2 regions of the Brevibacterium sp. R8603A2 genome follow, and region 1 is predicted to be linked to the other one. Evidence: predicted binding sites of a transcription regulator. Region 1 holds the regulator's gene; the other holds the start of a gene.
What was found. Region 1 encodes HrcA, which represses chaperone genes, less so after heat shock. Its sites were predicted from a motif close to TTNGCACTCGNNNNNNNCGAGTGCNAA; they were not measured.
Positions count from the first base shown of each region.

Region 2: the regulator HrcA is predicted to act here: its motif matches at 2,004-2,030, upstream of groL (chaperonin GroEL).

Region 1 covers NZ_JALLGN010000011.1:112,440-115,849, forward strand. Annotated here, with positions in the region: gene MTQ12_RS11865 (DUF3097 family protein) at 128-997, opposite strand; gene hrcA (heat-inducible transcriptional repressor HrcA) at 1,144-2,154, shown strand; gene dnaJ (molecular chaperone DnaJ) at 2,169-3,287, shown strand; gene MTQ12_RS11880 (16S rRNA (uracil(1498)-N(3))-methyltransferase) at 3,284-3,410, shown strand, end outside.
Region 2 covers NZ_JALLGN010000001.1:299,275-302,684, forward strand. Annotated here, with positions in the region: gene MTQ12_RS01330 (DUF1707 domain-containing protein) at 1-131, shown strand, start outside; gene groL (chaperonin GroEL) at 235-1,860, opposite strand; gene MTQ12_RS01340 (cold-shock protein) at 2,135-2,338, opposite strand; gene MTQ12_RS01345 (LytR C-terminal domain-containing protein) at 2,641-3,228, opposite strand; gene MTQ12_RS01350 (DUF3263 domain-containing protein) at 3,231-3,410, opposite strand, start outside.

The sequences.
Region 1 (3,410 bases):
AGCGGCGCGCACGGATGCGATACGTCCCTACGCTATGCCACCGGGCCGCCCGGCGCATTCTCCGGGTGTTCCGATTCGGCCACACCGCGGTCCGCGCACGGGTGTGGGAGCAGCCTGCGAGAACCCCTCAGTGCGCTCCGGGCTCGACCGTGACGAAGTCGATGAGCTCCTCGACCCGACCGGAGAGCGCGGGGTCGACGTCGGCGATCGTGCTCACCGAGCGCAGGATCCGCTGCCAGGCGCGCGCGACGTCCCGGTGGTCCGAGGCCGGCCAGCCGATGCGGCGGAGCACCCCGGTCTTCCAGTCCTCCCCGCGCGGCACCTCGGGCCACGCGGCGATCCCGACGACGGCCGGGTGGACGGCCTGCCAGATGTCGACGTAGGGGTGGCCGATGAAGTGCACGACACCGGCGTAGCGCGGATCCCGGGTCACCGCCTCGGCGATCCGCATCTCCTTCGAGCCGGCCACGAGGTGGTCGGCGAGGACGCCGACCCGGTGCGCGGCATCGGGACCGAACTCGACGAGCCGGTCGGCCACGTCGTCGAGCCCGCCGAGCGGTTCGACGACGACCCCCTCGACCCGCAGGTCGTCGCCCCAGATCTTCTCCACGAGCTCCGCGTCGTGCTTGCCCTCGACCCAGATCCGCGAGCCCCGGGCCACCCGGGCGCGCGCCTCGGGCACGGCCACCGAGCCCGAGGCGGTGCGGCCGGGAGCCCGGGTGCGCGGGACAGGGCGGACGAGGCGCACGGGGGAGCCGTCGATGAGGTAGCCCGGGCCGAGCGGGAACGGGCGCGTGCGCCCGCGCCGGTCCTCGAGGTGGACGACGTGGCCGGCGCTCGTCTTCTCGAAGCCGACGATCGCGCCCACCCAGCCGCTCTCTGCATCCTCGACGACGAGGCCCGGGGCGACGGGCACCTCGTTGGACTCCGGACGGCGCCGGGAGCGGGGGGAGGAGGCGGAGAGCACATCACGGCCGTAGGGGTCGGAATAGGTCATCAGGCCACTGTAGGTCGCCCGCACCCGGGTTTTGGGACTCACCCGCCCACAGGCGTAGGATTGGCACTCGAACATGTGGAGTGCCAGACAGTCGAGAGCCGAAGAACCGAGCAGTCGAACGGGAGCCGGACAGGGGGGGGAGCGCGATGAATGACGGCCGCCGCGCCCGCGTGCTGCGGGCCATCGTCGAGGACTACGTCGCGACGAACGAGCCCGTCGGATCCAAGGCGCTCGTCGAGCGCCACGGCCTCGAGGTGTCCTCGGCGACGATCCGCAACGACATGGTCGCCCTCGAGCAGGAGGGGCTCATCGCGCAGCCGCACACCTCGGCCGGGCGCATCCCCACCGACAAGGGCTATCGGATGTTCGTCGACCGGCTCGACGAGGTCAAGCCGCTGTCCGCGGCGGAGAAGCGGGCGATCGCGCGGATCATCGAGCGCCCCGTCGACATCGACGACATGCTCGACCGCACGGTCCGCCTCCTCGCCTCGCTCACGCACCAGGTCGCCGTCGTCCAGTACCCCATGGCCACGACCTCCCAGGTGCGCCACCTCGAGCTCGTCGACATCGCCCCGCACCGCCTGCTCGTCGTCCTCATCACCGACTCCGGGCAGGTCGAGCAGCGGATCGTCGACTCCGGGATGCCGCTCGGCGAGACCGACATCGCCCTGCTGCGCGATGCGTTCAACGAGGTCCTCCACCGCACCCGGCTCGACCGGGTCGCGGCGGCCTGCGACACGGTGAGCGTGCCGCCGGGGCTGCGGGACGTCGCCGCCGCGATCAGCGAGGTCGTCACCGATCTCGCCCGCTCGACCCGGCAGGACCGGCTCGTCATGGCCGGCACCGCGAACCTCGCCCGCTCCGGGCGGGACCTCGGAGCGCACATCGGCCCCCTGCTCGAGGCCTTCGAGGAGCAGGTCGTGCTCCTCAAGCTGCTGACCTCGATGGTCGCGGAGACCGGGCGCGTGAGCGTGCGGATCGGCCGGGAGAACCCGGTCGAGTCCTTCGCGAGCACCTCGGTCGTGGCCACCGGCTACGGCACCGACGACTCCGAGGCGAAGCTCGCCGTCCTCGGCCCCACCCGCATGGACTACCCGACCACGATGGCCGCCGTGCGCGCCGTCGCCAAGTACGTCTCCGTCATCCTCTCGGAATAAGCAAAGGACTCTGAGTGAGCGATCATTACGCAACCCTGGGCGTCGACCGCGACGCCACCCCCGACGAGATCAAGAAGGCCTACCGGAGGCTCGCCCGGAAGCTCCACCCCGACGTCAACCCGGGGCACGAGGCCGAGTTCAAGGAGGTCGCCGTCGCCTACGAGATCCTCTCGGATCCGAACAAGCGGCAGAACTACGACCTCGGCGGCTCCGGCTCCGGGCAGGGATTCGGGGGCGGCGACTTCGGCGGCTTCTCCGACCTGTTCGAGACGTTCTTCGGCGGCGGCATGGGCGGGGCAGGGCGCACGCAGCCGGCCTCCCGGCAGCGGCGCGGCAAGGACGCGCTCATCGAGGTCGAGATCGACCTCGAGACGGCCGTCTTCGGCGACACCGAGACCGTCGAGATCGTCACCGCCGAGGTGTGCGGGACCTGCGACGGCGACGGTGCCCGGCCGGGCACCTCGGCGGAGACCTGCTCGCTGTGCCACGGCACCGGCAGCATTCAGCAGATGACCCGCACCCTGCTCGGCCAGATGGTCACCAACCAGACCTGCAACAACTGCGGCGGCTACGGCACCCGCATCACCGACCCGTGCACGAGCTGCGGCGGCGACGGCCGCGTCCGAGCGGAGCGCTCACTGCCCGTGCGGATCCCCGCCGGCGTGTCCGACGGCGTGCGCATCAAGCTCGCCGGGCAGGGCGAGGTGGGTCCGGGCGGGGGACCGCCCGGTGACCTCTACCTCGAGATCCGGGTGATCGACCACCCGGTCTTCACCCGCGACGGCGACCACCTGCGGTGCATGCTCACCGTCCCGATGACCGCTGCCGCCCTGGGCTCCGCGGTCCAGCTCGAGACCTTCGATGGCGTGCAGACGATCGAGATCGAGCCCGGTCTCCAGTCCGGCACCGTCAAGCGCCTGCCCGGTCTCGGGGCCACCCGCCTGCGGCACTCCTCGCGCGGGGACATGCTCGTCACCGTCGTCGTGCAGACGCCGAACAAGCTCGACGCCCGGCAGCGGGAGCTGCTCGAGCAGCTCGCCGAGGCGCGCGACGAGGTCGAGCCCGAGGCGATCGTCGGCGAGCAGTCGAAGAGCCGCTTCAGCCGGATCCGGGAGAGGTTCGCCGGCCGGTGAGCCTCCCTGTCTACCTCGCCGACGGGCTCGCCCCGGCACCGGTGGGCGAGCGGGTGGCGTGCGGGCCCGACGTGGCCGGCCACGCAGTCCGCGTGCGCCGGATGCGCACCGGCGAACCCCTCC
Region 2 (3,410 bases), on a different contig from region 1:
GCGCCCGGCTGGGCGATCCCCGTGCGCAGGCCGAGATCGAATCGAACCCGAGCGCGTTCCGCTACGAGCCGCGCTCCACCCGCGCCGACCGCCGCGCGCGCCGCCGGGAGATCGACCGCCGGCTCGAGTGAGCGCGGCCGGTGCAGGTACCGCACCGATGAATGCAGTGGGGGCGAGGTCGCGTGCGACCTCGCCCCCGTGCCGACCGGAGTCAGCGCTGCTGTGCGTGCTGGATCAGAAGTCCATGCCGCCCATGCCGCCGTCGGCTCCCGGCATCGCCGGAGCGGGCTCCGGCTTGTCGGCGACGACGGCCTCGGTGGTGAGGAACAGCCCGGCGATCGAGGCGGCGTTCTCCAGCGCGGAGCGCGTCACCTTGACCGGGTCGTTGATGCCTGCGGCGAGCAGGTCCTCGTACTCACCGGTGGCCGCGTTGAGTCCGTGACCGGGCTCGAGGTGGCGCACCTTCTCGGCCACCACGCCCGGCTCGAGGCCGGCGTTCGTGGCGATCTGCTTGAGCGGGGCGTCGATGGCGACCTTGACGATCTGCGCACCGGTCGCCTCGTCGCCGGTCAGCTCGAGGGTCTCGAACGCGGTCTTGCCCGCCTGGATGAGGGCCACGCCGCCACCGGCGACGATGCCCTCCTCGACGGCCGCCTTCGCGTTGCGCACGGCGTCCTCGATGCGGTGCTTGCGCTCCTTGAGCTCGACCTCGGTCGCGGCTCCGGCCTTGATGACTGCGACGCCGCCGGCCAGCTTGGCCAGGCGCTCCTGCAGCTTCTCGCGGTCGTAGTCGGAGTCCGAGTTCTCGATCTCGGCGCGGATCTGGGCCACGCGGCCGGCGATCTCGTCCGAGTCGCCCGCACCTTCGACGATGGTGGTCTCGTCCTTGGTGACGACGACCTTGCGGGCGGTGCCCAGCAGGTCGAGGGTGGCGTTCTCGAGCTTGAGGCCGACCTCCTCGGCGATGACCTGTCCGCCGGTGAGGATCGCGATGTCGGCGAGCTGCGCCTTGCGGCGGTCGCCGAATCCCGGGGCCTTGACGGCGACGGACTTGAAGGTGCCGCGGATCTTGTTGACCACGAGCACCGCCAGGGCCTCGCCCTCGACGTCCTCGGCGATGATGACCAGCGGCTTGCCCGACTGCTGCACCTTCTCGAGGACGGGGAGGAGATCCTTGACGTTCGAGACCTTCGAGTTGACGATGAGGATGTAGGGGTCCTCGAGCACCGTCTCCTGGCGCTCCGTGTCGGTGACGAAGTAGCCGGAGATGTAGCCCTTGTCGAAGCGCATGCCCTCGGTGAGCTCGAGCTCGAGGCCGAAGGTGTTCGACTCCTCGACGGTGACGACGCCCTCCTTGCCGACCTTGTCGATCGCCTCGGCGATGAGCTCGCCGATCGCGGGATCACCGGCGGAGATGCCGGCGGTCGCAGCGATCTGCTCCTTGGAGTCCACGTCGACCGCGGACTCGAGGAGCTTCTCCGTCACCGCGGCGACAGCCTTCTCGATGCCGCGCTTGAGGCTGAGCGGATCGGCACCGGCCGCGACGTTGCGCAGGCCCTCGCGGACGAGCGCCTGGGCGAGCACCGTGGCGGTGGTGGTGCCGTCGCCGGCGACATCATCGGTCTTCTTGGCGACTTCCTTGACGAGTTCCGCACCGATCTTCTCGTACGGGTCCTCGAGCTCGATCTCCTTGGCGATGGAGACGCCGTCATTCGTGATGGTCGGCGCTCCCCACTTCTTTTCGAGCACGACGTTGCGACCGCGCGGTCCGAGCGTGACCTTGACGGCATCGGCCAGGGTGTTGAGCCCGGTCTCGAGTCCGCGACGTGCTTCTTCGTCGAATGCAATGAGCTTTGCCATAGTGGCTGGGGTCCTCCCTGTAACGGGGTGGATTGTCGATCTCGTCTCCGCAGCGCCCGCGACGGCCGGGCTTCGCTCCGCTGATTCCCTTCCACAGCGGCGCTGGGCCCTCTTCGCGGAGCCGAGTCACACCAGTACTAGATTTAGCACTCTCCCCCACCGAGTGCAAATGCCCCGGTGCGGTTCCCTCCCGGCAGCGTGCGCCGGGAGGGAACCGCACCGGGGCAACAGAAAACCGGAGGTCGAAACCCCCGGTTCACCGTCTGTCGGCCGATCAGGCCAGAGTCACGGACTCCGCCTGCGGACCCTTGTCGCCCTGGCCGACCTCGAACTCGACCTGCTGGCCCTCTTCCAGCGAACGGTATCCGTCCATCTGGATCGCGGACCAGTGGACGAAGACGTCCTGCTCGCTGCCGTCAACGGTGATGAAACCGTATCCCTTTTCGGCATTGAACCACTTGACAGTACCTTGCGCCATTATTTCTCCAAAACAGCTGTGAGCGCGCGTGATGCGCATTGAATCAGCCCCTGAAACTTCGAGATGACGCCGATACTTCATTCACCGCCGGTGCTGTGCACGCGGCTGAAAACTTCTACCGGAAGCCACGACGGGCCTCAGTTGACTGCTCCCCATCCTAGACGCGCACCCGGAGGAACACAAGCCGCCTTGATGAACATTCGGAGAACCGCCGCATCCGGACCCACTTCAGGACAAGCGGGCTTGCCGCGAAACGGACGGAGTCGGCCCAGGTCAGGGCTATGAGCGCGGGGATCCGCGGCTCAGGCGCCGGGGTCCTCCGCGGCCCCATCGGCAGTCGGCGGATCGTTCGCGATGTCCGAGCAGACGACGACGGTGATGTCGTCCGTGAACTCCTCGGACTCCTCGACATCGGTGACCCCGAGCAGCTCGGCGAGCGCCTGCGCCTCGGCCTCGAACTCCGGATCGGAGTAGTGGATCGAGGACACGGTGTCCGCCGTCGTGTGGTTGCCGACCTGCGCCACGGTCCAGCCGGCGCCCTCGGCGGCCTCGCCGAAAGCGGAGCCCGCGCCGGACACGCCCGAGGCGTTGAGGACGGCGACCGCGGCCGTCTTCTCCACCGCGTCGATGTCGACGGAGGGCTCCTCAGTCGTTTCCTCGCTCGTGGGCTCGGCGGTAGCGGTGGGCTCGGCGATCTTCTCCTCCGGGTCGCCGGCCGAGGTGCGGATGATGTTGATCGCACCGAACACGAGGAGCAGCGCGGCGATCGCGAGGATCGCGATGAGCGCGAGCGCCCCGGCCTGCGAGGTAGGGCCGCCGTCGCGCCGATGCGCGCCCTTCCTGCCGGTCGCCGGCAGGTCGTCGAACTCGTCCTTGGGGTAGTCGGCCACGGTTACCTCGCGATCCGGGCCTGTGCGCGGTGGCGCTGTCGACTGTCACGGATCCGCCGCAGTCGCTTGATGAGGATCGGGTCCGCGACGTAGGCCGCGGGGTTCTCGAGCAGGGAGTTCAGCACCTGGAAGTACGACGCGGCGGACATGTCGAAGCGCTCGCGGATCGCGTGGTCCTTCGC